2 regions of the Cupriavidus sp. FW305-46 genome follow, and region 2 is predicted to be linked to the other one. Evidence: riboswitches for the same ligand, from Rfam matches in the RefSeq annotation. Region 2 holds a riboswitch; the other holds the start of a gene.
What was found. Region 2 has a riboswitch for glycine ahead of gcvT (glycine cleavage system aminomethyltransferase GcvT). Riboswitches for the same ligand answer to the same signal wherever they lie in the genome.

Region 1: linked by a shared signal. The riboswitch ahead of AC3WON_RS13285 (D-amino acid dehydrogenase) and the one ahead of gcvT (glycine cleavage system aminomethyltransferase GcvT) in region 2 are both predicted to bind glycine.

What each region holds. Positions count from the first base shown of each region.
Region 1 is NZ_JBYSZI010000023.1:1-14,633, reverse strand. It holds gene AC3WON_RS13345 (OmpA family protein) at 1-623, shown strand, start outside; gene AC3WON_RS13340 (DUF2894 domain-containing protein) at 616-1,311, shown strand; partial or broken gene AC3WON_RS13335 (zinc-dependent alcohol dehydrogenase family protein) at 1,328-1,940, opposite strand; gene AC3WON_RS13330 (amidohydrolase family protein) at 2,048-2,902, opposite strand; gene AC3WON_RS13325 (GntR family transcriptional regulator) at 3,022-3,771, shown strand; gene AC3WON_RS13320 (tripartite tricarboxylate transporter substrate binding protein) at 3,798-4,778, shown strand; gene AC3WON_RS13315 (Bug family tripartite tricarboxylate transporter substrate binding protein) at 4,840-5,829, shown strand; gene AC3WON_RS13310 (MBL fold metallo-hydrolase) at 5,860-6,864, opposite strand; gene AC3WON_RS13305 (porin) at 6,904-7,995, opposite strand; gene AC3WON_RS13300 (TlpA family protein disulfide reductase) at 8,289-8,792, opposite strand; gene AC3WON_RS13295 (sialidase family protein) at 8,789-10,012, opposite strand; gene AC3WON_RS13290 (TonB-dependent receptor) at 10,038-12,365, opposite strand; glycine riboswitch at 12,522-12,620, shown strand; glycine riboswitch at 12,621-12,739, shown strand; gene AC3WON_RS13285 (D-amino acid dehydrogenase) at 12,751-14,064, shown strand; partial or broken gene AC3WON_RS13280 (T6SS effector amidase Tae4 family protein) at 14,416-14,633, opposite strand.
Region 2 is NZ_JBYSZI010000038.1:41,100-55,732, forward strand. It holds gene AC3WON_RS19040 (cation:proton antiporter) at 1-620, shown strand, start outside; gene AC3WON_RS19045 (YbdK family carboxylate-amine ligase) at 620-1,735, shown strand; gene AC3WON_RS19050 (glycine zipper domain-containing protein) at 1,760-2,263, opposite strand; gene AC3WON_RS19055 (alpha/beta hydrolase) at 2,399-3,262, opposite strand; gene AC3WON_RS19060 (OsmC family protein) at 3,273-3,746, opposite strand; gene AC3WON_RS19065 (MBL fold metallo-hydrolase) at 3,774-4,511, opposite strand; gene AC3WON_RS19070 (L-serine ammonia-lyase) at 4,576-5,952, opposite strand; gene gcvP (aminomethyl-transferring glycine dehydrogenase) at 6,097-9,027, opposite strand; gene gcvH (glycine cleavage system protein GcvH) at 9,128-9,508, opposite strand; gene gcvT (glycine cleavage system aminomethyltransferase GcvT) at 9,598-10,725, opposite strand; glycine riboswitch at 10,824-10,949, opposite strand; glycine riboswitch at 10,971-11,058, opposite strand; gene AC3WON_RS19090 (YMGG-like glycine zipper-containing protein) at 11,136-11,363, opposite strand; gene AC3WON_RS19095 (UvrD-helicase domain-containing protein) at 11,646-13,742, shown strand; partial or broken gene AC3WON_RS19100 (ATP-binding protein) at 13,823-13,993, shown strand; gene AC3WON_RS19105 (ABC transporter substrate-binding protein) at 13,979-14,633, opposite strand, start outside.

The DNA of each region.
Region 1 (14,633 bases), on a different contig from region 2:
TCGAGCCGACCGTTCCCGCGTGGGCCGTCTTTGGCGACCTGATGTCGGTGCTGCTGGGCGCGTTCGTGCTGGTCCTGCTGGGGGTCATCGGCGTGCAGATGGAACTGTCAGCCAGGCTGGAAGCCGAGGTGAAGCAGCGGCAGGAGGAAGCACAGCGCCGCGAGACGCTGGAAAAGGCACTGGCAGGGCCGCTGGCGGCCGGCCGCGTGACGCTGGTGAACGGCCGCATCGGCATCAGCGGCAACGTGCTGTTTGCGCTCAACTCAGACCAGCTGCAACCTGACGGCCGCGATCTGCTGAAAAGCCTGGCGCAGCCGTTGTCGGCCTACCTGCGCAGCCGCGACGAGATCCTGATGGTGAGCGGGTTTACCGACGACCAGCAGGTGCGCGAAGGCAACCGCCGCTTTGCCGACAACTGGGAGCTGTCGGCGCAGCGCGCCCTGACCGTGACCCGCACCCTGATCGATGCCGGCATCCCGCCCACCTCAGTGTTCTCGGCCGCCTTCGGTTCGCAGCAGCCGGTGACACCGAATGCCGATGCCGAGGGCCGCGCAAAGAACCGGCGCGTCGAGATCTCGCCGGTGCCGCGCGTGACCGCAGGCACGGTGAAGGCACATGGCTAGCCTCGACGTGGCAGCCGATATCCGCGCGCAACTGGACGCCTGGCAGGCCAGCGGCGCCGACTATGCCGATCCCGTGCGCTTCCGCCTGATGCAAGCGCTGGCCCGCCGCGCCGCCGCACACAGTGGCGCGGTGCGGAGCTTGCTGGATGAGCGCCTGCGTGGCCTGGCCGCCGCGTATGCAGCCATCGTGCAGCGGTACACAGTTCAGGACAGCGATGTTGCCGATGGTACCGCGCCGCCCACGCCAACAGCCGGCCCGGCAGCCAGCGCGCTTGGCGCACTCGTGCACGACATCACCGCGCGCGCCAGGCCCGCCCTCGCGGTTGCCTCAAACGATGCACGATCGCCCACGCCGGTGCCGGCAACCGCACCCCAGTCCGACGCGCCGCTGGTCGATGCCCTGGCCGACTACTTCCGCGAGACTTGGGCCAGGGTCAGCGTCGAGCAGCACTTCCGCCTGTCGCTGGAGCGCGTGCCGGAGAATGCCGGGCCGCTCAATACCGACCATCTCGTGCATCGTTCGCTGTCCCTGATGCGCGAGACGTCGCCGGAATACCTGCGGCATTTCCTGTCCTATGTCGAGGGCATGGCCTGGCTGGAGCAGTTGGGCGCGGCGGCAGCGGCCGAAAAAGAAGCGGCGCGCGCCGCCGCGGCCAAAAAGAGCGTGCGCGGCAAGGCTCGCAAATAGCAGTCCGGCCCGCGCCTCAGCGCAGCCGCCCCACCACCTTGCCGAAGGCCCCGCGTTCCAGGTGGTCGAGCGCCGCGGGCAAGTCCCCGAACCCATACTCGCTCTCGATCACCGGACGCAGCGCCAGCCAGTCCACGGCACGCACCAGGTCCTGCAGCGCGCGCCGGTGCGACACGCCGATCCCCTGCACGGTCACGCGGCCATGCAGGACCGGATAAGACGCTGGCGCGCAGCTCATCCCCCTGAAGATTGCCGATCACCGAGATCCGGCCGCCCTGCGCCAGCGCGGCAAGCGACCGGCCGAAGTTGTCTCCGCCAGCCAGTTCCAGCACATGGTCGGCACCGCCGCCGGTCAGCTCGCGCACGGCAGCCGGCCAGTCAGCGGTGCGGCCGCGATGGACGCCATGCGCCGCGCCCAGCTCCTGCACGCGCGCCAGCTTGTCGTCGCTGCCTGACACCACGATCACGCGCGCGCCCTGTGCGCGGGCGATCTGCACCGCAAACAGGGCCACGCCGCCGGTGCCGATCACCACGACGGTGTCGCCGGGCCGCGTCACCGTGGCCTCGGCCAGGGCTTGCCAGGCCGTCAGGCCGGCGCAGGTCAGCGTACTGGCCTGCGCGGCGTCCAGGCCAGCCCGTTTCCTGCCGAACAAGCTGAGGGTGACGATCGATTTGCTGGTGGAAGCGATTCCCGGGGTGCTGGCGCTGGATTGAAGCCGGCGGCGCCAGCCGCCCGCTATCCCTTCACCGCAAACCCGTACAGCGCTGCCGCGTTGCGCCACCGGAGCGCAGCGGACAAGGCCGCGCCGGCCGCTTCGCTGTCACCGGGCGCCCCTTGCCCCGGCCATGCGGCAAGCATCCGGCACTCGTCGACCCGAGCCGGCGCCTCGTGGTTGGTCCATGGCCAGTCGCTGCCCCACAGCAGCCGGTCAGCTCCCACGACTTCGTGCCATCGCTGCGCAAACCTGGTCCAGTCCTGAGGGGATGCAAGCCGGTACGGCGCGCTGATCTTCACCCAGACCTGGCGGCGCGCGCGCACGGCAGTCGCAACGTCGAAGATCGTGTCCTCGGCTCCCTCTGCACCAGGCCGGCCGAAGTGGTCAAGCACGACCGGCGCGCCGGCATCGCCAAGGGCCGCGTCAAGCTGCGCCAGCACCATGCCGCCATCACCGTTGCGGGTATGGAGTTCGACATGCCAGCCGAGCCCGGCGATCCTGGCGAACAGCCCGCGCCACGGCGCGGTGGAAATGCGCTGCCAGTCCGGATCGCCATACAGGTTCAGGCGGATGCCCCGCACGCCGGCCGCGTGCAACGTAGCCAGTTCCGCATCCGTTACCTCAGGGCCGACCACCGCGACGCCGCGCAAGCGCCCGGGCATGGCCTGCAGCGCGGCCAGCAGCGCCGCATTGTCGGTGCCGAGAAAACTGGTCTGCACCACCACCCCATACAGATCCCCCAATCCGGCAAGCCGGGCGTGCCAGTCCTTCAGGTCAGCGGCATAGGGCGGCCGGTAGCGGGCCGATGGCGCGGCCACTCCGGCATCGAACACGTGGAAGTGGGTATCCACCAGCGGCAAAGCGCGCTTGCTCATCAGTCAGCCCCTCCGTGGCGCGGCTCAGTGGCGCGGGTATATCCGGATATGGCATCCGAACCCGCGTCAGTATTCTAGTCCTCTAGAGGACATCGACATCAATTTAGCACGGGTTCGGCATGCCAGACAACGCGCTGCTCCAGACTACAACCACCGCCGCGGGCCTGAGCCGCTACGGCCAGATCGCGGCGGAACTGCAGGCAAATATTGTTTCGGGCGCGTGGGCGCCCGGCAGCGCCATCCCTGCGGAAGGCGCGCTGGCCAAGGAGTTCGGCATTGCGCTGGGCACCATCCGGCAGGCCATCGCCGTGCTGGTCCAGCAGGGCCTGCTGGAGCGCGTGCAGGGCAAGGGCACCTTCGTGCGCAAGGGGCTCAACGGGGCCAGCCTGATGCGGTTTTTCCGCTTCGGCGGCGCCGATGGCGCGCCGGCGGTGCCGCGCTCGGAAATCCTGTCGTGCCGCACCGTGCGCCTAGACAAGGCCATGGCAACCCGCTTCGGGCTGCCGACCGGTGCGCGCGGGCTGGCGATCTCGCGCCGCCGCTGGCTGGAGGACACGCCCCGGCTGCTGGAATCGATCTGGCTGCCGCTGCCGCGCTGCGAAGCCCTGCAGCAACTCCCTGCGGCGCAGTGGGGCGACCTGCTCTACCCGCTGCTGGGCAGCGCCTGCGGCATCACGGTCCATCGCGCCGTTGACGAAGTGACCTTCCGCACGCTGGCAGCAGACGAGGCAGCGTTGCTGGACTTGCCGGATGCGCATCCGTGCGCGGTCGTGACCCGGCATGCCTTCGACCTGGGCGGCAACTGCATCGAATACCGGCTGACGCGGGGCGACGCCTTTGCCTTTCGCTATACCGCGGACGTCCGCTGACGGACCGCACCCGAGGAGACAGACCCATGCACGCACGCCACGCGATCGCCGCCACGGTCGCTGCCCTGATCGCCACCACCACGCTGGCGCAGGCCGCCGACACCGCCGCGGCCTGGCCGGCACGGCCCATCACGATCGTGGTGACGTATCCGCCGGGCGGCGGCGCGGACCTGATGGCACGGCTGATCGCGCCGGGTCTCGGGCGCGAGCTGGGCCAGACCGTCGTCGTCGAGAACCGCCCGGGTGCCGGCGGGCAGATCGGTGCCGCCTATGTCGCCAAGGCGGCACCGGACGGCTACACCATGATGGTCGATGCCTCCTCTTATGCGGTGAATCCCAGCCTCTATCCGCGCCTGCCCTACGATCCGGACAAGGCCTTCCGGCCGGTCGGCGTGCTGGCGCGCTATCCCAACGTGCTGGTGGCCACGGCGGGCTTTCCCGCCAGCAAGGTCAGCGACGTCCTGGCCATGGCCAGGCAAAAGCCGGGCTCGGTCGCCTTTGCGTCCTCGGGCAATGGCTCGGCGCAGCATCTGGCCGGCGTGCTGTTCGAGCAGCGCGCGGGGGTCGACCTATTGCATGTGCCCTACAAGGGCGGCGGCCCCGCCATGACCGATGTCATCGCCGGCCAGGTGCCGCTGTTCTTTGCCAACGTCGCTTCGAGCCTGCAGCACATCAAGGCCGGCAAGCTGAAGCCGCTGGCGGTGACCAGCCATGCCCGCACCCAGGCATTGCCGTCCGTGCCCACCATGCAGGAAGCCGGCGTGGCGAGCTACGAGGTCTATGAATGGAACGCGGCCTTCCTGCCCGCCGCAACGCCGGACCCGATCGCAGCGAAGCTCGCTGACGCCCTGCAGAAAGTCATGACCAGCCCCGAGATCCGGCAACGCGTGGCCGAGCTGGGCGGCGAGATCGTCGCTGCGCCGCCAGCACAGGCACGGCAATTCATCGACGGGCAGGCCCGGCTGTGGGCCAAGGTCATCCGGGACGGCAACATCAAGCCCGAATAGCACCAACTGGCACCGACTCTGCCCCACCACGGCCCAGCTACAGAACTTTCAGGAGAAATGCATGACCCCGATAAATCCCCTTCGCCGCCATCTGCTCAAGACCACCGCCGCACTGGGCGCGTGCGCGCTGGCGCCAACGCTGGCGCGTGCCCAGGCCTGGCCGGCCAAGCCGATCCGGCTGGTGGTGCCGTTCGCGCCGGGCGGCAGCTCGGAGATCGTGGCCCGCTCCACCGCGGCGGAGCTGACCAAGCTGCTAGGCGTGTCAGTCTTCGTCGAGAACAAGCCCGGCGCGGCCGGCAATATCGCCATGGGCGAAGTCGCGCGCGCCGATGACAACCACACGCTGATCCTCGGCCATATCGGCACGCTGGCGGTCAATCCGTTTATCTTCCCGAAGCTGCCCTATGACCCCGTCAAGGACTTCCGCGCGATCTCGCTGCTGTCCAAGGTGCCGAGCCTGTACGTGGTCCACCCGGACGTCCCCGCGAAGAACCTGAAGGAGTTCGTGGCGTTGGCCAAGAGCAAGCCCGGCAAGCTGAACTACGGTTCGGCCGGCAACGGCAGCGCCGGCCATCTGGCCTTTGAATACCTGAAGGCCGCGACCGGCACCTTCATCACCCATGTGCCGTATCGCGGCAGCGGTCCGCAGATCACTGACCTGCTGTCGGGGCGGTTGGACGCAGCCGCGGTCGGCGCGCCGGCGATCATCCAGTTCATCAAGGCCGGCAAGGTGCGCTGCATCGCCACCGGCACGACCCAGCGCATTCCCCAGCTGCCCGACGTGCCAACGGTTGCCGAACAAGGCTATCCCGGCTTCGAAATGACGCAGTGGTATGGCCTGCTGGCACCGGCATCTCTGCCCCAGGCGGCCGCCGACAAGCTGGCGGACGCCACCGTGAAAGCAGTGAAGAGCAAGTCGTCGGTCGAGCGCCTGAGCGCGGATGCGGCGATTGTGGTGGGCGACACGCCGGCCGAGTTCTCGCGCTTTATCGCGCAGGAGCAGCAGCGCTGGAAGCCCATCATTGCGCGCGCGGGAATCAAGCCGGATTGAACGCAAGGGGATGGCGCGGCGCGCCGGGGCTCACGGTCGCTCCTGCCACACCGCGACGCCACCCGGCGTCCCGGCACGGCCATCCAGGCTGATCTCCACGCGCGTCAGGTCCTCGCCGATCAGTAGTTCACCGGCATACGTCTTGCGGACCCGCTCGGCAATCTGCCCGACCGTGGCATCGCCGTTCAGGCCGATGTGACTGAACACCGCCAGCCTCGGCCCCGCAGCCTGGAAGACCCGCGCGGCATCCTCCGGCGAGGACAGGTGATCGTAGATGGCACGGTACGCGGGGTTGGAAGCCAGCAGCGCATCGGGGATCAGCGTGACGCAATGCACCAGCACGTCGGCGTTCTTTGCCTGCGCGACCACGGCGGGACTGAACCGGGTATCGCCCGACAGCACCACCACCCGGCCCCGATAGTCAATCCGGTAGCCATACGACGGCCGGATGTTGTCGCCGTGGTCGTTCTCGAATGCCGTCACGCGGACCCCGTCTTTTTCATAGACGACCCCGGGCGCGACGTCGCGGGCATCGATGGTGATGCCCGCAAGCGCGCTGCCCTCATCCTTGTGCCGGATGGCGATGTCCGCGGCAAAGGCCTGGCGCAGCCCATCGGCAAGCGCGCGCGTGCCCGCCGGGCCGTACAGCGCCATGGGCTTGTCGCGGCGGCCGTAGGGCGGCCGCAGCCAGCCAGTCAGCCACAGGTCGGGCAGTCCCACCAGATGGTCCGAGTGGAAGTGCGTCAGGAAGTGCGCGTCGACGCTGCCCAGCGGAATCCGCAACTGCCACAGGCGCACGGCCACATTGCGGCCAAAATCAAAAACCAGCTTCTGGCCGCCGGCCTCGACCAGCGTGCTGTAGCCAGCGCGCGTTGCCGAAGGCACCGGGGTGCCCGTGCCCAGCAGCGTCACGCGGAAATGGTCAGTGCGTTCCGGGGCGGCCGCAGCCGGGGCGGGCGTGGCGGCGACCGACAAGGCCGTGGCACACATCAGGGCGATGCCGGTCAGCATCGCCAGCAAGCGGGATGATTTCATCGTTCTACCTATTGAAAAGGGTGACAGCGCTGCAGCGCCTCAGAAGATCTGCTTGACGCCGAGCATCACGCCGGCCTGGTTGCCGCCCGCGCTGGGATTGCCGCCGGGGCTGCCGCCGCTGACCGACAGCGCCGACTGGCCGCCGTTGTCGATATAGCCCGCCGTGGCATACACGGAGGTGCGTTTCGAGAACGCGTAGGTGCCCCGGATCGCGCCAAGCCAGGCCTTGTTCGCGCTGCGCCGGTACTTCACGTAGAAGACTTCGCCGGCAAGGTTGAACGCGGGCGTGATGTCGTAGGACGCCCCCGCGAACCAGAGGTCGCTGCGCGGGGTGCTGCTTGCTTCGTTGTTGCGAGACAGCAGTCCCAGGCCCAGCTTGGTCCGCGGCAGCAGCATGTAGCCGCCCAGCGAGAAGCGGTCGTCCTTCAGGCTGCTCCGGGTCAGGCCACCAAAGGCGCCGGGGCCGCCGCGCAGCGAATCGTAGGCGGCGCTCACGCCCCACCAGTCAGTCTCGTACATCAGCATGGCCGACCATTCGCGGCAGGCGCGCGAGTCCGCGGGGTTCTCGCCCGCACAGTTGGTGCCGGCCGGGCCCGGTCCCGCATTGACGGTATCGCGGCCCAGGCTGTACGTGGCGCCAACGGTGACGCCACCGAACTTGCCCTTGTACGAGACCGCGTTGTCGGCGCGCGTGTTGGGGATATAGCTGTCAATCGAGCCGACACCGTAGACGTTGGAGGTAAGGATGTCGGTATCCAGACGCGCCCAGAACAGCATGGTGTACTGGCGCCCAAACCCGATCTGTCCCCACGGGCCGCTCAGCCCGACGAAGGCCTGCCGGCCGAACAGTCGCGCGCCCTGATTCGAGACGCCTGAATCCGGCGCGAAGCCGGATTCCAGCACGAACACGCTCTTCAGCCCGTTGCCGAGGTCTTCCGAACCGCGCAAGCCCCAGCGCGATGGCACAGTCGCAGCCAGCGACGGCTGGCGCACCAGGTCATTTCCCGCCGCACCCACGTGGTTGAGGTATTCCACACCCGTATCGATCACCCCATAGAGCGTCACCGATTGCGCCGCCGCCACCAGCGGCATGGCGGCAGCCAGGCCGGCCGCGTATCTGTTGAATTTCATTCTGTCTCCCCTGCTTCCTGTGGCGGCAACCTGCCAGGCACCCTGGCAGCCCCCATATGTTCATATTTGAACATCTGTTTCTTTATTGAACCACCACGGGCGAATACTACCGCCCCGTTTTATGGAGGCCGAGTGGGGAAACTACCGATGTGTGGGGAGGGGTTATGGCACGCCGCTGCGCTGCGCGTCACGCAGGCGCAGCCGACAAGAAAGGCGGTGAACCGCGTTTGCCTGAGGCGCGCTCCAGCGTGGGCTGCGGGCCCGCGCTGGCCTCATGGAATTCCGGTGCGCGCTCAGCCGGCGATGCCAGCCCAGCGCAGGTGCTTGCCCCAGTCGGCGTCGCTGATCACGCCGGACACGCCGTGCCGCTGGCCATCGGCGCGATAGAAGTAGGTGCGCGGCATCTCGCCCATCCAGTCCGGATCGACCGCATAGCGCAGCCGCTCCTGCGGCTCGTGCCCGAACACCCACGCGTTGCGCGTGAGCCTGACGCGCTGGAGCAATTGCTGCACCTGTGGCAGCGCGTCGGGGTTGTCCGTCGCCAGCGTGACGACGCGCAGGTCCGGATGCCGCGCGCGCAGCTTGCCGATGGCGTCGAAGTTGCGCTTGCAATAGACGCAGTCGAGCGACCACACCACCAGTACAAAGGGCTTGCCCTTCTGGCTGGCTGCCAGCTGGGCGGCGCTGGCCGATGCGAACACGGCGACGCGGTCGGCCGGTTGACTACCGGCATTGGCGGCCGTCATCGCCAGGGTCAGGACGGCAGCGGCGAGCAGCTTGCGGCGGGATGGCATCATGCGCCCTCCTTGCCCAGCGGGAACACCTGGAAGCCCTCGGCCTCGGTACGCCACAGCACGTAGGCGCGGCCCGCATGCTGCAGCAGGTGCGGCTGGTCCGAGTCGCGCTCCGTGCCGGCCAGCTTGCGCGTCTGCCAGGTCTTGCCGCCATCGTGCGACAGCATCGCGGACAGCCGCGTCTGCTGGCCGTCGAACGATTTCCAGGCCACCGCGATCTCGTTGTCGTTCAGCGCGACGATGTCGGCATGCTGCGCGCGCGGGTCGTCCAGCGGGCGCTGTGCCTGCAGCTTGCCGTCCTTCCAGCGCCCCACCGAGACCGTGGGCTTGCCTTCGCGCACGTTGAACCAGACCATGTGCACCGTGCCATCGGGCGCCACCGAAGCGCCGGGGCCGTGGTGCGGGCAGGCGTCGATGCGCCAGTCGTCAAAGGTGGCGCGCTGCATCGGCGTGGCCTTGCCGTCGGTGCCCAGCAGCGCCAGCGCGTGGTCGCGCGCGTTGGGCGGGAATACATGGCGCCACAGCGCCAGCATCTTGCCGTCGGGCGTGGGCGACAGCGCGATGCGGCAGCATTCGCACGACTGGTCGGCAATCTTGTAGTCGCCCTGGAAGGTCTTGCCCTGGTCGGCCGAGACCGCGTAGTAGACCGCGGCGCCGGCGTACGGCCGCTTGCGCGCCTCGGCGGCAACCACGTCGCGCTTGTCGATCCAGCTGACGAAGACGCGCCCGGCGTTGTCCACCGCGATGGCGTCGAAGCGGTGGGCGATCTGGTCGCGGTTGGCATGCACCGTCAGCGGTTCGGCAAAGGACTTGCCGCCATCGGCGGAATGCGCAAAGCGGATAAAGCCGGTCCACGGCTTGGGCAGCGGCTGGGTCCAGGTGACGAAGATCTCGCCGTCGCGCCCCGCGGCGACCTTGGGCCGGCTTTCATGATCGGCGGCGACCTGCTCCGGCACGTTGTTGACATGCTGCGCCGGCCCGAAGCTGCGGCCGTAGTCGGTCGATGCACGTACCGCGACGTAAGGGCCGTCCTTGTAGGCGACCCACAGCTTGCCGTTTCGGTCGAACGCGGCGCCGGTGCCAAGCTCGCTCATCTTCGCGGCCTTGGCCTGCGCGCCGTGGCCGCTGTGATCGCCGTGCGTTTGCGCGGTCGCGGCCAGCGCGGCACCGGCCATCATCAGCCCGGCAACGATCAAGCGGAAACCGGGGCGAACGCCTTGCATGGATATGGTCAGCCTGTTCACGTGCTCAGAAGGAAAGTTTCGCCTCGGCGTAGAACGTCCGGCCCGGATACGGGTGGTAGACGTAGTAGCGCTGGTCGGTGAGGTTGTCGATGCCAAGCCCGAGGCGCACGTTCTTCGCAGGCCGGTACGTCAGCTTGACATCAAAGGTCAGGAAGCTGCTGGTGCCGCCGAAGGTGTCGGGATTGACGTCGGAATTGTCGAGCGTATTGTACTGCCGCCCCGAATAGGTCATGGCCAGCGTGCCGGCCCAGGCCGGCGTGATGCGATAGGTGCCCATCAGGTTGGCCCGCCACTTGGGAATGCGGTAGAAGTACTTGCCCACCGAGGCCGGGTTGTTGGCGTTCTCGAGCGTCTTCGAATGGTTGTAGGCCCCGCTGGCCGACAGGTCGAAGCCGCTGACGAACACATCGCGCGCGTCATAGGCCAGCTCGATGCCGCGGGTGCGCACGCGGTCGACGTTCTGGAAACTGGTGACGGTCGGGAATACCGTGGTATTGGTCTGGCTGACCAGGGCATCGCGGATATCGTCCTCATACACCGAGACCCGGAAGTACGACGAATCCAGCGTGCGCTCGAAGGTCAGGTCCTTCGAGAATGACCGCTCGGGCCGCAGGTTGGGATCGTTGTTGATCAGCGCGGTGCCGGTGATGCGGCCCTGGAACAGCTCGCTGACAGTCGGGTAGCGATAGGCCTGGCCCAGCGACAAGCGGCCCAGCCAGTCCTGCCCGAAGGCCTTCTCCAGCGCCAGCTTGGGCGACCAGTTGGATTCGCTGCGCACCGGGTAGCCGATGTCCACGCCGGGCTGGCTGCGGCTGCCGTCATAGGCGCGCCAGTGTTCGTAGCGCACGCCGGGGATCAGCTTCCAGTCCTCGGCAAAGTACCAGGCGTCCTGCGCATAGAGCGCCTGGGTCTCGGTCTTGCCGGCAAAGGCGTTGTTGAAGGCGGTGATGGTGACCGCCTGCCAGTCCGAGGTGTTGTAGGTGGTGTTGCTCAGCCGGTAATTGTCATAGTGGTAGCCGAACGTGACCCAGTGCCCGCCCTGCAGCAGCTGCGGGCGGTAGTCGGCCTTCAGGTCGAGCGTGCGCCAGCCGGTGCCGTCGCCATAGGTCACCGTGCCCGGCCCGCTGCCGGCGGTGTTGGCGCTGCGGCTGATGTCCTTGCTGACATCGAACAGCGACGCCACGCCCGAGAAATTCCAGCCGGTCTCATTGCGCGTGCGCAGCGACAGGCCATAGAGCCAGCGCGCGTCCTCGCCATTGCTGGGGGCAAAGGCGTTGGCGGGAATCACATAGCGATAGCCGCCGATATTCACGGGACCGCTCGACACAACATTGCCATCGGCATCGCGCAGGTAGCTGCCGGTGGCGCTGGATCGGTCCTGCTGCCAATAGGCCGCGGTGAACTGCGCCTGCAGGGTATTGGTGATGTCGTAGCCAAGCTTGAGCTTGAGCTGGTCCTGCACCGTGTGCGTGACGCCCTCGCTGTTCACGCCCATCACCACGCGGTCGCGGCCGGTCTGGTCCTGGTCGAAGTAGGCGCCGGTGACCGGCTTGTCGGCAGAAGTGGCACGGGCCGTGGAGCGTGCCGCGGTATAGAAGCTCAACGGCTGGCTCTTGCTGTCCTGCCGGTCCACGCTGACCAGCCACGAGAACGGGCCGACGCGGTCGCCCACATAGGCGTTGGCGTGGACCCCGTTGAAGTTGTCGTGCGTGCCGTACAGGCTGAAGCGCTGCGTGAACAGCTGCACGCTGGCATCGCCCTCGAGCTTCTCCGGCGTGCGCGTGGTGATCAGCACCGTCGCACCCAGCGAGTTGCCGGGATATAGCGCCGAATACGGGCCGTACAGCACATCCATGCGCTCGATCTCGGCGCTGTTGACCAGCGACCAGCGCGGCGGGAAGCTGAAGTCCGACCCCAGCAGGTTGGACAGCAGCAGGCCGTCCGCATACACCAGCCCGCGCGCCGACTGGCGCGAACTGGTGCTGCGCACCGAGATGATCGAGTTCATATCGCCGATGAAGCGCTTGCGTACGGCGAGGTTGGGCGCGTACTTGAGGGCGTCTTCCGTGTTCACCACATTGAAGTCGGCCATGCGGCGGCTGCTGATGCCGTAGGCCGGCGAGGGCGTGTTGGGCGGTATCGCCGGCGTCTCGGCGCGCTCCGACTTGGCCGAGACCACCACCTCCTGCAGCGGCTCGGGCGCGTCCACCACCTGGGCGGCGGCGACGGCGGGGCCCATCAGCACCGCCGAAACGGCCAGTGCAATGCGATTTTTCTTCACTGGAAAACCTTGTTGTCGTCTTTTTCGACTCACTCCACCTGAGCGCAGCATACGGCGCCTCTCCCCGAGAGCGAGCGCTGACATTTTATGGGGCACGGGGACGCAGGCCGATGCGACATAGCGACGCGGGCGGCAGGCCGCCTAAGCGTTAACCCGCATATCCAACGTCGAGCCTTGTCACTACATTGCCCCGATTGGCATCAAGCCAATGTGATGCAGGGAGAGACTGTCGCGGCGCCCGCCGCGGACAGCGCCGAAGGAGCAACCGCCCCGGAAACTCTCAGGCAAAAGGACCGGCATCACCAGTCAGTACACTCTGAAGAATGCCGGACGCTATCGTCCGCCGGCATACCGAAGGAGCAAGCGCGCCCCGCCCTCGCGGCCGGGTGTCGTGAATCTCTCAGGTCCAGAACAGAGGGGGCGTCCGCCACGCATATTGCGTCCGGGCTCCCACCATCGACGTTCCTGGAACCTGCAGATCATGAAATCAATCGCTGTCATCGGCGGTGGCATCACGGGTGTCACCACGGCCTACGCGCTGGCCCGGCGCGGATTCTCCGTCACACTGTTCGAACGCCACCGCTATGCCGCCATGGAGACCTCGTTCGCCAATGGCGGCCAGTTGTCGGCCTCCAACGCCGAGGTCTGGACCCACTGGTCGACCATCGTCAAGGGCATGAAATGGATGCTGCGCAACGACGCCCCGCTGCTGGTCAATCCCCGGCCCAACTGGCACAAGCTGTCCTGGTTCGCCGAGTTCATCGCCGCCATCCCCCACTACCGCCGCAACACCATCGAGACCGCGCGCCTGGCCATCGCCGCGCGTGAACACCTGTTCGCCTGGGCGGCGCAGGAAGGCATCGATTTCGACCTGAAGAAGGAAGGCATCCTCCATATCTACCGCGACAAGGCCGGCTTCGAGCATGCCGGCCGGGTCTCGGCGCTGCTGGCGCAGGGCGGGCTGGAGCGGCGCGCCGTGACGCCCGAGGAGATGCGCGCGATCGAGCCGACGCTGGCCGGCTCGTACTACGGCGGCTACTTCACCGAGAGCGATTCCACCGGCGACATCCACAAGTTCACCAGCGGCCTGGCCGCAGCCATCGATCGGCTGGGCGTGCGCTGCCTGTACGGCCAGGACGTGCAGGCGGTGAAGGCCGACGGCAGGCGCGCCACCGTGACCGTGCAGGACGGCGCCGACACGGCCACCTCCAGCTTCGATGGCGCCGTGATCTGCGCCGGCACCGCCAGCCGCGCGCTGGCCGCGGGGCTGGGCGACCGGGTCAACATCTATCCGGTCAAGGGCTATTCGATCACGGTCAACCTGACCGACGAGGCCAGCCGCGCCGCCGCACCGGTGGTCAGCCTGCTCGACGACGAAACCAAGCTGGTCACCAGCCGCTTGGGCGACGACCGCTTCCGTGTGGCCGGCACCGCCGAGTTCAACGGCTACAACCGCGATATCCGCGCCGACCGCATCCGCCCGCTGGTGGAATGGGTGCAGCAGTGCTTTCCCGGCGTCAGCACGCGCAGCGTGGTGCCTTGGGCCGGGCTGCGGCCGATGATGCCGGACATGCTGCCGCGCGTGGGGCGCGGGCGGGCGGCATGCATCTTCTACAACACCGGGCACGGGCACCTGGGGTGGACTTTGTCGGCGGTGACGGCTGATATGGTGGCGGGAGTTGTCGACCAGCATTTCGGCGCGAACGTGGCAGTCGCGCCGGGTGCGCCGCTGGCATTGGCCAAGGCCTGAGTTCGCGGGTGTTTTCTCCCACTCTCCCATTTGTGGGATAGGGGCCACTGTGCGCGAACAGCGCCGCGCCATGATGGAAGCATGGGGCGGCGCATGTATACGCTTGAAGAATAGTGGACGTGATGCCCTATCTTCGCCCGGATGAGTATCCAAGCCATCCACCAATTAATGAGGCTGCGACCATAGACACGAACCAGCCAACAAAGAACAGATTCGCTGCATGCTGCTTCGTGTCGAACAAACTTCCTGTCCCGCGCAACACTACAATGCCGAAGAGATATAACCCGCCCCAAGCAGCAAGCGTAGCCAGGACAGCGCCAACAATAGCGCCGATGACTGCTCTCAGTATCTTCATTTTATGGGGAAGAAAATAATTGTCTTCGAGTTGCGAAAATCTGACCAAACACCTGGAACCACAATATTCCAACTTACTCTTAGACCAGTACCAAAGCCTGTAAGTTTTTCCCCATTCCATAAATCGATATGGCCTCCGCTAGCATTCCCTGCCGCCTCTCCGTCACGCGCCCAATAGCCATCGAACATTATTATTCCGGTTCGCCCCTTTACTT
Region 2 (14,633 bases):
GCTCGTGCCTGCTGGCGTGGGTGGTGGGCAAGCTCGGCCATGCCATCTATGACCGCATGTCGGCCGACGACCACTACAGCTTCCTGGTGCTGGTGGGCCTGGTGCTGTTCACGCTGGCGCTGACGCGGGTACTAAAATTGTCGATGCCGCTGACGCTGATGCTGGCCGGTGTCGTGTTCAAGCACCAGGACAACCAGCCGCATGTGTGGCCGCCGCATTTCGGCAGCGCCGGCAGCCTGCTGATCATCGTGATGGTGGTGTCGCTGGGCCTGCCGCTGACGGCACAGGACTGGGCCGTGGGCGGCGTCTACGCCATCGCGCTGGTGGCGCTGCGCCATGTGGCCAAGCTGGCCGGCGTGGTGTCGCTGGGCTCGTTCTCGGGCCTGAGCCTGCGCCAGTGCATGGCGCTGGGGCTGGCGCTGGCGCCGATGTCGGGCCTGGCCTACCTGCTGATGCATGACGTGGCGCGGCTCTACCCCGGTACCGGCCAGCCGCTGGCGGCCATCATCCTGTGTGCGCTGGCCATCGAACAACTTTTCGGTCCGGTGATCGCGGCCTGGGCGCTGCGCTACGCAGGCGAAGTCCGCGTCGACATCCGGGCCAATGGAGGAGGGCGCTGATGTCGCTCGAAACGTTCAAGCACTCAGAGGCGCTGACCTTCGGCGTGGAGCTGGAGCTGCAGCTGGTCAACCGGCATGACTATGACCTGGCCCCGTTCGCGCCCGACCTGCTGCGCGCGCTCAAGGGCGCCGAGCATGCCGGCGACATCAAGCCGGAGATCAGCCCGTCGATGATCGAGATCAGCACCGGGATCTGCCACAGCTACCAGCAGGCGCTGGAAGAGCTGACCGTGATGCGCGACCTGATGGTGGCGGCCTCGCGCTCGCTGAACCTGGGCATTGCCGGCGGCGGCACCCACCCGTTCCAGCAGTGGGCCGACCGCACCATCTCGGATTCGCCGCGCTACCAGTACATCTCAGAGCTGTACGGCTACCTGGCCAAGCAGTTCACCGTGTTCGGCCAGCACGTGCATATCGGCTGCCCCAGCGCCGACGAATCGCTGTTCCTGCTGCATGCCATCGGCCGCTATGTGCCGCACTTTGTGGCGCTGGCGGCATCCTCGCCCTATGTGCAGGGCGTGGATACCGGCTTTGCCTCGGCGCGGCTGAATTCGGTCGCGGCCTTCCCGATGAGCGGGCGGGCGCCGTTCCTGCTGACGTGGGACGCCTTCACCGCGTATTTCGAGAAGATGCGCAATACCGGCGTGATCGAGAGCATGAAGGACTTCTACTGGGATATCCGGCCCAAGCCGGAGTTCGGCACCATCGAGGTCCGCGTGATGGACACGCCGCTGACGGTGCAGCGCGCCTGCGATATCGCCGCCTATATCCAGATGCTGGCGCGCTACCTGCTGCTGTCGCGCCCCTTCATGCCGCAGGAAGACGATTACCTGGTGTACACCTTCAACCGCTTCCAGGCCTGCCGTTTCGGGCTGGAGGGGGAGTACGTGCATCCCAACGAACTGACGCGCATGCCGATCGCCGACCACATCCTGTCGATCTGCGACGCGCTGGTGCCGCACGCCGAGGCACTCGGCTCGCTGGAGGCGCTGGCCAATATCCGCGCGCTGGCCGAGCGCCGCGACGGCGACGCCGAGTGGCTGCGCCAGGTCGATGCCGATGCGCGCAGCCAGCGTGAAACGGTGCGCAAGGCGTGTGACCGGTGGGCTGCCTGAGCCTGCGCCAGGCTGCCCCTTGTCTTATTTGACGCTGTAGCCGCGCCCCTGCATGCAGGCGCCCCAGGCCTGGTAGTACGAGCCCATCGCCTGGCTGGTATTGGCCGCCGCCTGCTGGTTGGCCGCGTTCGCCTGGCGGCGCGACTGCCGGTGCGCCACGCCGCCCCCCACCGTACCCGCTGCAGCGCCGACCGCCGCACCCTTGCCGGCATCGCCTGCCATCGCGCCCACCACGGCACCGGCCGCGGCGCCGCCCGCGGCACCCCGCACGCGCTGGCCGCTCTGCGCCTGGGCCGGCGGCGGGGCGTTGGCGGCCTGTGCCGGATCCACGCCGGTCTGCTGCTTGGCCCAGCTGTAGCACGCGCCGTCGTCGCTGGCCTGCTGTTGCTGGCTCTGGCCCTTGGCCGGATAGGCCATGGGCTTGTTCTGCGCCATGGCCTGGGCAGGGATCAGCGCCGGGGTCAGCGCGATCGCCGCGGCCAATACGCCGAGGCCACGGTACAGCTTGCGATGCTGGCATTGCTTCATGATGATGTTCCCCCACGGATGTCGGCTACGCAACGCTGGACGCACCGACCGGTGCGCAAGTGGCGAGCCGTTCTGTGAAGGCCAGTATTTGCGGCACGCAGGGGTAAGTCAAATCAGCGTTTTGACGGCCCGATGTTATTTGTTTGTAGTCGGTGGCGGGGACAGCAGGAACGCGACCGCTTCCTGCCACCAGGCCGCATCGACATGCCCGGCCCAGTCGTTATGCCCGGCGCCGCCGATCACCGCGAGCCGCCGCGGTTCGCCCAGCGACGCATAGAGCGCCCGGCCGAAGCGTGCCGGCACGATGGTGTCGCGTTCGGCGACCGCGACCATCACCGGGCGGCCGAAGCCTTCCAGGTTGGCCGCACTTTCGTAGCGGTCGCGCAGCACCCAGCCGGCCGGCAGCCAGGGATAGTGATGCGAGGCAATATGCGCAAGCTTGTCCCACGGCGTGATCAGCAGCACGCCGGCGACGCTCTCGCGCTGGCGCGCCGCGGCCGCTGCGGCCACGCCCGCTCCCAGCGACTCGCCGACCAGCAGCAGCGGGCCGCCGAACTGGCGCCGGGCCAGCGCAATCGATTGTTCCGCGTCTGCCACGAAGCTGCGCTCGCCGAGTGCGCCGGTGCGCGGGCCGTAGGCCGGGTACTCGGCCAGGATCACGCGAATGCCCAGCTTCGTCAGCGCGCTGGCGTAGTAGCCGCGATGCCCGGCGTGCCCGGCATTGCCGTGAAAGACCATGGCGGTGGCGCGCGCCGGTCCGGCCGGTTCGGCGACAAGGCCGCGAAAGTCCTGCGGCCCCGGCCAGGCGCGCAACCCGGGCGAGACCATGTCGTCGACCGAGGCCTTGTCGGGGAAGTAGAGGAAGTGATCCTGCATCATGCTGATTCCGGCAAGCAGGACCAGTCCCGCACCGAGCCAGCGCAGCACCCTGCGGCGAACCGATTCAGTCCGCGGCGGCACCAGCTGCGCTGGCGCCGGTGCCGGGACGATGGCAGGCATGGCAACGCGCTCAGGCGCCGGCGAACACCGGTTCGCAGCGCACCTCGGTCCTGACCGAGTTGGCGATAAAGCAGGCGCCATGCGCGGCGTGGTGCAGGGCATCGAGTTCTTCGCGCGTGGGCTCGCGCTCGCCGCCAAACGTCACCTGAGGGCGTAGCGTCACCACGGTCATCGCCATCTGCCCGTCCGCGTTCCTTGCCATCACACCAGTGGCCGCATCCAGGTAGCGGTCGACGACAAAGCGTTGCTTCGCCGCCAGCGACAGGAACCACAGCATGTGGCAGCTGGACAGCGAGGCGATGAACATCTCCTCGGGATCGACCGCGCTCGCATCCGACATCGGCAGCGGCACCACATGGGGCGACGACGATCCCGGAATTTCTGCGCCGCCGTCAAAGCGCAGCACATGCCTGCGGCTGTAGCGGTTGCCGGCGAAATCCTGCCCGTCGCGTTGCCACAGGACTTCAGCGGTGTATGTGGACATGCAAAGACTCCTAACGTTAGGAAAACCTCAGGCGCCGTGCGGCACGCTTTCACCGTCGCGCAGGCCCAGGCGCTGGTTGGCCGGCACGGCGACATCGATCAGCTTCGGGCGCGGCAGGTTCAGGTTGCGCATCATCTCGATGAACTCTTCGCGCGTGCGACCGGCGACGCGGCTGTTGTGGGCGCGCTCCTGGCCGATGGTGGACGAGGTGCGGCCCTTGTAGTCGTGGGCCGGATAGACCTGCGTGTCGTCGGGCAGCGCAAACAGCTTCCTGGTCAGGCTGTCGTAGAGCGTGCCGGCGTCGCCCGACTGGAAGTCGGTGCGGCCGCAGCCGTCGATCAGCAGGGCATCGCCGGTGAAGACGCGGCGCACGATGCCGTCGGGCGTGGGCTCTTCCCACAGGTAGCTCATGCTGCCGGCGGTGTGCCCGGGCGTATGGATGGCGCGCAGCACCTGCTTGCCGAAGGCGACAGTGTCGCCGTCGATCAGCTGCTTCTGCGCGGGCTTGATATCGCAGCCGGACGGCGCCGCAGTGTGCGCGCCGGTCTGCAGCGCAAGGTGGCCGGCCGAGGTGATGTGGTCGGCATGGGCATGGGTCTCGATGACCCACGCCAGCCGCGCGCCGGTTGACTTCAGCAGCGCCAGGTCGCGTTCCAGCTGGTGGTCGACCGGGTCGATCAGCAGCGCGTCCCCGGTGGCGGCGTCGATCAGCAGGTAGGTGAAGGTGGACGAGGTTTCGTCGAACAGCTGGTGGAAGGTCTGCATGGCTGCCCTCTTGTTTTTCGTTCGGGGAACGCCGCCATGATACGCCGCGCTGCGCGCGCGGACATTAGCATTCCACGATATTCACCGCCAGCCCGCCGCGCGCCGTCTCCTTGTACTTGGTCTTCATGTCGGCACCGGTCTCGCGCATGGTCTTGATCACCGAATCGAGCGATACGTAGTGCGTGCCGTCGCCGCGCAAGGCCATGCGCGCCGCGTTGACCGCCTTGACCGAGGCCATTGCGTTGCGCTCGATACACGGGATCTGCACCAGTCCGCCAACCGGGTCGCAGGTCAGCCCGAGGTTGTGCTCCATGCCGATCTCGGCCGCGTTCTCGACCTGCGCCGGGCTGCCGCCCTGCACCGCCGCGAGCGCGCCGGCGGCCATCGAGCAGGCCACGCCGACTTCGCCCTGGCAACCGACCTCGGCGCCGGAAATCGACGCATTGAGCTTGTACAGCAGCCCGATCGCGCCCGCGGTCAGCAGGAAGTCGACCACGCCTTGCTTGCTGGCACCCGGCACGAAGCGGTCGTAGTAGTGCAGCACCGCCGGGATAATGCCCGCGGCGCCGTTGGTCGGCGCGGTGACCACGCGCCCGCCGGCGGCATTCTCTTCATTGACGGCAATGGCGTACAGGTTGACCCAGTCCATCACCGAGAGCGGGTCCGACAGCGTGCGCTCGGCGCGCTCGGTCAGGCTGCGGAACAGTTCCGGCGCACGGCGCTTGACCCTGAACGGCCCCGGCAGCTCGCCGTCGGTGCGGCAGCCGCGCGCCACGCACGCCTGCATCACATCCCAGATATGCAGCAGGCCGCTGGTGACTTCCGCCTCGCTGCGCCAGGTCAGCTCGTTTTCCATCATCAGCCGCGCAATGCTCTTGCCGCTGGCGGTGGCCATCTCCAGCATGTCCTTGCCGCTGCGGAACGGGTGCGGAAGTTGCTGCGCGGCATTGAGCACCTGCGTATTGGGTGCGCCCGCGGTCACGACGAAGCCGCCGCCGACCGACAGGTAGCGCGCCTCGCGCAGCGATGCGCCGCTGGCGTCGAAGGCATGGAACTTCATGCCGTTGGGATGCTCGGCCATCGCTTCGCGCCGGTAGAAGGCGATGTGCTCCTTCTCGACAAAGGGCACGACATGCTGGCCCAGCAGCGACAGCTCGCGGCCCGCGCGCAGCGCGGCCAGGCGCGTGTCGATCGAATCGGGATCGATGGTGTCGGGGGCTTCCCCCATCAGGCCGAGGATCACGCCCTTGTCGGTGCCGTGGCCCTTGCCGGTGGCGCCCAGCGAGCCATAGAGCTCGGCACGCACACTCGCCACCTGCGGCAGCAGGCCGTCGCGCTCAAGCCCCTGCGCGAACATCAGCGCAGCGCGCATCGGGCCTACGGTATGCGAGCTCGACGGGCCGATGCCCACCTTGAACAGATCAAAGACGCTGACTGCCACGGAATGTCTCCAGCAATGGGATGGCCCTGAAGAGGCTCTTCTTGGTCGGTTGGCGTGGCTGCGGCGGGCACCGCGACACCGCGATGCCCGTCATCTCGAGCATAGTTCGTTGGCGAGCCGCCGCGGCTGCGGCGGCGCTACGCCTCAGTCCACCACGTAGTCGCTGACCGGCACGCAGGCGCAGAACAGGTTGCGGTCACCATACACGTTGTCGGCACGGCCGACCGGCGGCCAGTACTTCTGCGTGCGCAGCGATGCCACCGGGTACGCGGCTTCCTCGCGCGTGTACTTGTGGGTCCACTCGTCGGCGGTCACCACCGCGGCCGTGTGCGGCGCGTGCTTGAGCGGGTTGTCGTCGCGGTCGAAGGTGCCGTCGGCGACGCGGCCGATTTCCTGGCGGATCGCGATCATCGCGTCGATAAAGCGGTCCAGCTCGTGCAGCGCCTCGCTCTCGGTCGGCTCGATCATCAGCGTGCCCGGCACCGGGAAGCTCATGGTCGGGGCGTGGAAGCCGTAGTCCATCAGGCGCTTGGCCACGTCTTCATTGCTGATGCCGGTGTCCTTCTGCAGCGGGCGCAGGTCCAGGATGCACTCGTGCGCAACCAGGTCGTGCTGGCCGGTGTACAGCACCGGGTAGTACGGCGCCAGGCGCTTGGCGACATAGTTGGCGGCCAGGATCGCATTCTCGGTGGCGGCGGTCAGGCCGGCCGAACCCATCATCGCGATATACATCCACGAGATCGGCAGGATGCTGGCCGAGCCGAACGGCGCCGCCGAAACGCCGCCGATGCCGCGGTCGTCGCGGCGATAGCCGACGCTGTCCTGGTTGGGCAGGAAGTCAGCCAGGTGCGCGCCGACCGCGACCGGGCCCACGCCCGGGCCGCCGCCGCCGTGCGGGATGCAGAAGGTCTTGTGCAGGTTCAGGTGCGACACGTCGCCGCCGAACTGGCCCGGCGCGGCGGTGCCGACCATCGCGTTCATGTTGGCGCCGTCCACGTACACCTGGCCGCCGTGCTGGTGCACGATCTCGCAGATCTGCTGCACGCCCTGCTCGAACACGCCGTGCGTGGACGGGTAGGTGATCATGATCGCCGCCAGGTTCTTGCTGTGCTGCTCGGCCTTCTTCGCCAGGTCTTGCAGGTCGACGTTGCCGTCCTCGTCGCAGGCCACCACCACCACCTTCATGCCGGCCATCTGCGCCGAAGCCGGGTTGGTGCCGTGTGCGGACGACGGGATCAGGCAGATGTCGCGATGGCTTTCGCCGCGGCTGGCGTGGTAGGCATGGATGATCAGCAGGCCCGCGTACTCGCCCTGCGAGCCGGCGTTGGGCTGCAGGCTGACCGCGGCGTAGCCGGTGGCGGCGCACAGCATGGCCTCGAGCTGGTCGATCATCTCGCGGTAGCCCACGGTCTGGTCCAGCGGCGCGAACGGGTGGATCTGGCTGAATTCGGGCCAGGTCACCGGGATCATCTCGCTGGTGGCGTTCAGCTTCATCGTGCACGAGCCCAGCGGGATCATGGTGCGGTCCAGCGCCAGGTCCTTGTCGGCCAGCATGCGCAGGTAGCGCAGCATCTCGTGTTCGGCGTGGTGCGTGTTGAACACCGGGTGGGTCAGGTATTCGCTGGTGCGTGCCAGTTCCGCCGGGAACGCGTCCTGCACGACAGCTTCGAGCTTGTCGAAGTCCACTTCCGCGGGCAGCGGCTTGCCTTGCGTGAAGACTTCCCACAGCGCGACCACGTCGGCACGGGTGGCAGTCTCGTCCAGCGAGATGCCGACGCGCGTGGCGCTGATATGGCGCAGGTTGATGCCGCGCGCGGTGGCCGCGGCATGGATGGCATCGGTGTTGAAGCCGGTTTCCAGCGTCAGCGTATCGAAGAAGCTGGCGTTGGTGCGCGCGAAGCCGAGCTTTTCCAGGCCGGCGGCCAGCGTCGCGGTCAGGCGATGCACGCGCTGCGCGATGCGCTTCAGGCCCTGCGGGCCATGGTAGACCGCATACATCGACGCCATCACGGCCAGCAGCACCTGCGCGGTACAGATATTCGAGGTGGCCTTCTCGCGGCGGATATGCTGCTCGCGCGTCTGCAGGGCCAGGCGGTAGGCCTTGTTGCCCTGCGCATCGATGGTCACGCCCACCAGCCGGCCCGGCATCGAGCGCTTGAACGCGTCCTTCACCGCCATATAGCCGGCGTGCGGGCCGCCGAAGCCCAGCGGCACGCCGAAGCGCTGCGAGTTGCCCACGGCCACATCGGCGCCCCATTCGCCCGGCGCGGCGATCAGCGTCAGCGCCAGCAGGTCGGCGGCAGCCACCACCAGGCCGCCGGCGGCGTGCACGGCGTCGGCGATGGCGCGGTAGTCGTTGACGTCGCCGTTCACGCCCGGGTACTGCAGCAGCACGCCGAAGGCGTTGGCCGCGGCGGCATCGGCGGCGGGGCCGACCTTGACCTCGATGCCCATCGGCAGCGCGCGCGTACGTACCACTTCCAGCGTCTGCGGCAGCACGTCGTCGGCCACGTAGAAGGTGTTCGAATCGTGCTTGTTCACGCGCTGCAGCAGCGTCATGGCTTCGGCCGCGGCAGTGCCTTCATCCAGCATCGACGCATTGGCGATATCCAGCCCGGTCAGGTCGGTGACCATCTGCTGGAAGTTCAGCATCGCCTCCAGGCGGCCCTGCGAGATCTCCGGCTGGTAGGGCGTGTAGGCGGTGTACCAGGCCGGGTTCTCGAAGATATTGCGCAGGATGACGCCGGGCGTGACGGTGTTGTAGTAGCCCTGGCCGATAAAGCTCTTCAGCACCCTGTTCTTGCCAGCCAGCCCGCGCAGCCTTGACAGCGCGGCTTCCTCGCTCAGCGGCTCGGTGAACTCGCCCATCGGCATGCCGTCGCGGCGGCGGATGGCGGCGGGGATGACGGCGTCGATCAGCGCGGCGCGGCTGTCATAGCCCAGCACCTTCAGCATGTGTTGCTGTTCGGGGGTATCGGGGCCGATATGGCGGGCGGCGAAGGCGTCGCGCGCCTCCAGTTCGGCCAGCGTGGGCCGGTTCACTTGGGCGGCGTTCATGGGAAGCGGGGCGTTCATTGGCAAGAACCTCGTGAGGTGCGCGCCGGCCGGTGGTCAGCCGGGACGGCGCGCGTCAGTCTGCAGTGGCCGGTCCAACCATGGACCGGCGCGGCCGGCGTCAGGCGCCGACGCTGGCCTTGTAGGCGTCGGCCGACATCAGGCCGTTGACGTCGTCGCCGTTGGCCGGCTTGAGCTTGAACAGCCACGCGTCGAAGGCGTCGGCGTTGACGCTCTCCGGGGCAGCCGTGGCGGCCTCGTTGACGGCGATCACTTCGCCGGCCACGGGGGCGTAGATGTCGGAAGCGGCCTTTACCGATTCCACCACTGCCAGCGCATCGCCGGCACCGACCGACTTGCCCACTTCGGGCAGTTCCAGGAAGACGATGTCGCCCAGCGCGTCCTGCGCGTGGTCGGTGATGCCGATGGTGAGCGTGCCGTCGGCTTCGACGCGTACCCACTCATGCGACTCGGTGTACTTGAGGTCAGCGGGGAAATTCATGAAGGTTCTCCGGATACAGATTTGTTTCTTGTTGGGTGATGCCTGCCCGGCGAAGCTGCCGGCAGGCGAGGGCGACCGTTGGGTGAGCCTCAGCTCACGAGTGCCTTGCCATTACGCACAAACGGCAGTTTAACCACAGTCGCGTTGAGTTTGCGGTCGCGGATCTCCACCTGCACGGTATCGCCCACGGCGACATCCTTGGGCAGGCGGGCAAAGGCGATGGACTGGGACAGCGACGGGCTGAAGGTGCCGCTGGTGATTTCACCGTCACCGGCCGGCGTGATCACTTTCTGGTGGGCGCGCAGGACGCCGCCCTTGTCACGCAGGATCAGGCCGAGGAATTGCTGGCGCGAACCGGCCGCGGCCAGTGCCGCCTTGCCGGTGAAGTCACGCTCGCTCTGCAGGTCCACCGTCCAGGCCAAGCCCGCATCCAGCGGCGAGGTGTTGATATCCATATCCTGGCCGTACAGGTTCATGCCGGCTTCCAGGCGCAGCGTGTCGCGCGCGCCCAGGCCTGCGGGGCGCACGCCGGCGGCGTTCAGCTTTTCCCAGACGGCGGCGACGTTCTCGGCCGGCACCACCAGTTCGAAGCCGTCTTCGCCCGTGTAGCCGGTGCGCGCCACCATGATCTCGCCGATGGCCGGGTCCTGGACCACGGCGGCGTTGAAGGGCTTGAGCGTGTCCGAAGGCTGGGTCGAGGGGAAGGTGCTCCACACCCTGGCGCGGGCGTTGGGCCCCTGCACGGCGACGATGGCCAGAGGCTGCGCGCCTGCAGGCGCAACATCGTCGCGGCGCGGCGTGATGGTCACATCGCTGCCGGTGGCGGCATTGCGCGCGCGGATCCATTCGATGTCGCCCAGCGCGGTGCTGGCGTTGACGACCAGGCGGAAGCGGTCCTCGGCAAAGAAGTAGACGATCAGGTCGTCGATCACGCCGCCTTTCTCATCCAGCATGCAGGAGTAGAGCGCCTTGCCCGGGGTCTGCAGCTTGTCGACATTGTTGGCCAGCAGGCCGCGCAGGAAGCTGCGGGTATTGGCGCCGGCGAGGTCGACCACGCACATGTGCGACACGTCGAACATGCCGGCGTCGGTGCGCACGGCATTGTGTTCTTCGATCTGGGAGCCGTAGTTGACCGGCATGTCCCAGCCGCCGAAATCAACCATGCGGGCGCCGAGGGCGCGGTGGATGGCGTTGAGGGGCGTGGCCTGGAGCGTCATGGAATCCTCTGGGGCAGTCTCGGTTGGCGAAAACAAAAAAGGGCCATCCGCCGCAACGCTCGCCGCGCCTGAATGTGGCGTGGCAATCCGCTGCGGCGGATGACCCCTCTGTCCTCGATACCTGAGAGATTACAAGGCGGATCCTGCCGGACCCCTTCCTCGTGCGCCCCTTCGGTGGGCACGCTCGCCACGAATGGCGGGTGCCGCTCTCCAGAGTTCGGCATGCATTGTGTGCATATTGCATGCCGATCCGATCGGTCCGTGGTGCCTGAGAGTTTTCGGGTGATACCCCTTCGGCGGCGCAGGCGATGCGCGCTCTCCCGGTCGGATGCGCGCAATGTACGGGAGGCCCCGGCCTTTGTCAAACCGGCCAGGGGAGCCTGCCGTACCTGTCGCTGCGGTGGTCTGGCTTACTTCTTCTTGTCGTCGGTGACAACGTTACCGATCACGCCGCCCACGGCCGCGCCACCCAGCGTACCCAGCGCGCTACCGTCGGTGAGGATGGCGCCGCCCACGGCGCCCGCGCCCGCGCCAATGGCGGTATTACGCTGCTTCGGGGTCATATCCGCGCAACCGGCAAAGGCCGCGACGGTCACGCCGATCAGGGTCACCTTGGTCAAAGTCTGCAGGGTTTTCATTATTGGCTCCGATGTGATGATTCAAGCATGTCAACCCCGCCGCGCAGGCCAGGGGACATACTAGTTAGAGCGTTTGGTTGCGCGATTGGCTCCGGCCTTTACGAAGTGTTACGCCGGTGACACAACCGGCCGTGTCAACGCGGTTTGCGCTGACTGACCTGCCGCGGCCAGCGTGTTAACATCGGCAGCTTTGCTGCCATGCCCGTTTTTTGGGTGCTGGCGTGTCCCGCCTGGCCTGCCGCTGTTCCTGCCGATTTCCCTGCCTCCAACCGCATCCCACGCATGACCCATGGCCTGAACTCCGCCCAATCCGAAGCCGTCCGCTACCTGGACGGCCCTTGCCTGGTGCTGGCCGGGGCGGGCTCCGGCAAGACCCGGGTGATCACGCAGAAGATCGCGCATCTGATCGAGGACAAGGGCTTCGAGCCGCGCCATATCGCCGCCGTCACCTTTACCAACAAGGCCGCCAAGGAGATGCAGGAGCGCATCGGCAAGCTGATGGAGGGCAAGACCACACGCGAGGGCAAGCGCATTCCGCTCAAACAGCTGACGGTCTGTACCTTCCACTCGCTCGGGGTGCAGATCCTGCGCATGGAGGCCGAGCACGTGGGCCTGAAGCCGCAGTTTTCGATCATGGATTCGGACGACTGCTTCGGCCTGATCCAGGAGCAGCTGGGCACCACCGACAAGAAGCTGATCCGCGGCGTGCAGGGCACGATCTCGCTATGGAAGAACGGCATGGTCGATCCGGAGGCAGCGATCGCGCAGGCCGCCAATGCCGACGAGCACCAGGCCGCGCTGGTCTACCGCAACTACGTGGCCACGCTGCACGCCTACCAGGCGGTGGATTTCGACGACCTGATCCGCCTGCCCGCCGAGCTGTTCGCGCGCAATGAAACGGTGCAACTCAAGTGGCAGAACCGCCTGCGCTACTTCCTGGTCGACGAATACCAGGACACCAACGCCTGCCAGTACCAGTTGCTGAAGCTGCTGGCAGGCGGCTCGCACCTGCGCGCGCCGGCCTTCACCGCGGTCGGCGACGACGACCAGGCCATCTATGGCTGGCGCGGCGCCACGCTGGACAACCTGCGCGGGTTGCAGACCGACTTCCCGGACCTGAAGGTGATCAAGCTGGAGCAGAACTACCGCTCCACGGTGCGCATCCTGGAAGCCGCCAACGCGGTCATCGCCAACAACCCCAAGCTGTTCGACAAGAAGCTGTGGAGCGAGCACGGCATGGGCGACCCCATCGCCATCCACCCGATGAACGACGAGGAGCACGAGGCCGAGTCGGTGGTGTTCCGCCTGTCCGCGCACAAGTTCGAGCGCCGCGCGCAGTTCCGCGACTACGCCATTCTGTATCGCGGCAACCACCAGGCGCGGCTGTTTGAGCAGATCCTGCGGCGCGAACGGATTCCCTATGTGCTGTCGGGCGGCCAGAGCTTCTTCGACAAGGCCGAGATCAAGGACATCTGCGCCTATCTGCGCCTGATTGCCAACCCCGACGACGATCCCGCCTTTATCCGCGCCATCACCACGCCGCGCCGCGGCGTGGGCAACACCACGCTGGAAGCGCTGGGCACCTTTGCCGGACAGGCCAAGGTGTCGCTGTTCGAGGCCGCGATGATGGGCGGCATCGAAGGCAAGCTGCAGCCGCGCCAGCTGGAGCCGCTGCGCGTGTTCTGCGAATCGATGGTACGGCTGGCCGACCGCGCGGCCAAGGATCCCGCCACCGTGGTGCTGGACGACCTGATGGAAGGGATCCACTACGAGGCCTACCTGTACGACAGCTTCGACGAACGGCAGGCGCAGTCGCGCTGGACCAATACGCTGGAATTCCTCGACTGGCTCAAGCGCAAGGGCACCAAGCCCGAAGGCGCCGAGGGCGAGGAAGCCACCGGCTTCGACAATGCCGACGGCCTCGGCAGCGAAGGCAAGAACCTGCTGGAGCTGACCCAGACCGTGGCGCTGATGAGCATGCTGGAAGGCCGCGAGGAAGATCCCGACGCGGTGCGGCTGTCCACGCTGCATGCGTCCAAGGGGCTGGAGTATCCGCACGTGTTCCTGGTCGGCGTGGAGGAGGGCATCCTGCCGCACTGCCGCGAAGACGAGGACATGAGCGACGAGAAGATCGAGGAAGAGCGGCGATTGATGTATGTCGGCATCACCCGCGCCCAGCGCAGCCTGCATGTCAGCTGGTGCAAGAAGCGCAAGCGCGCGCGAGAGACCTACTCGTGCCAGCCTTCGCGCTTTATCGGCGAGATGAAGCTGGAGGAGGCGCCTGCGCCGGTGGATGAAACCCCGGCGATGAGCCCCAAGGACCGGCTCGGCGCGCTCAAGGCACTGCTGGGAAACGGCGGCAAGACAGCCCCGGGCTGAACGGGCGCTACAGTCCCGATACAAAGGCCTACCAGGCTGACAAGACGCGGGGTGCAGGCATGCCTAGTATGGCGGCTGTGCTGCTCGCGCCGTTCGACCGCGTCGAATCCTCGCGCAGCCGCGCCACCGGCGGGGTCGGCATGGGGTTGTCGATCGCGGTCGACATTGCCGCGCGCTATGGCGGCGAGCTGACCCTGAGCAACCGCCCCGAAGGCGGCCTGCGCGCGCGCCTGTCCCTACCGCGCGGCTGACGCCGCCAGCGTGACGTACTGCGAGCCGCGCTGCCCGTGCGTGAAGTCGAGCGGGAAATCGCCCACGTCCACGCGCCCCTGCAGTGCCCGCCGCATCTCGGCCGCGCCGCTGCCGCGCAGGCCGGCCAGCGCGCGCGCCAGCCATGCCGCGCCGATATAGCCAGCCAGCGTGGCCGGCGACGGCGGCTCATCCAGGTATTGCTTCATGCGCGCCACGTGTTCCTTCACCACCCGCAGCGTTGCCTGTTGCGGCCCGGGCGCGACCTGGGTCAGCACCATGCCGCCGTTGTAGCCAGCGCCCAGGATCTCGCGCGCGGCGGTGGCGCTGACCGACGACAGCCCGACCAGGAAACCGTACCAGCCCTGCACCGCCAGCGCGCGGCCCAGCCCGGCGTAGGCAAGGGTATCGCCCGCCACGATCACCGCGCCCGGGCGGGTGGCGGCGATGCGCCGGGCGGCGGCCTCGGGATTGGCGTCGAGCGGCACCGCGCGCGTCCCGGTCTGCGCCTCCAGCCGGGCCAGCGACGGGGCGGCGAAGTCCGGCGCCAGGGCCAGCGCGATGCTGGTCAGGCCGTAGCTGCGCAGCTGGCGTACCGCCGCGTCCAGTTCGGCCTGGTAGTCGGCACGGGTGAACCAGACG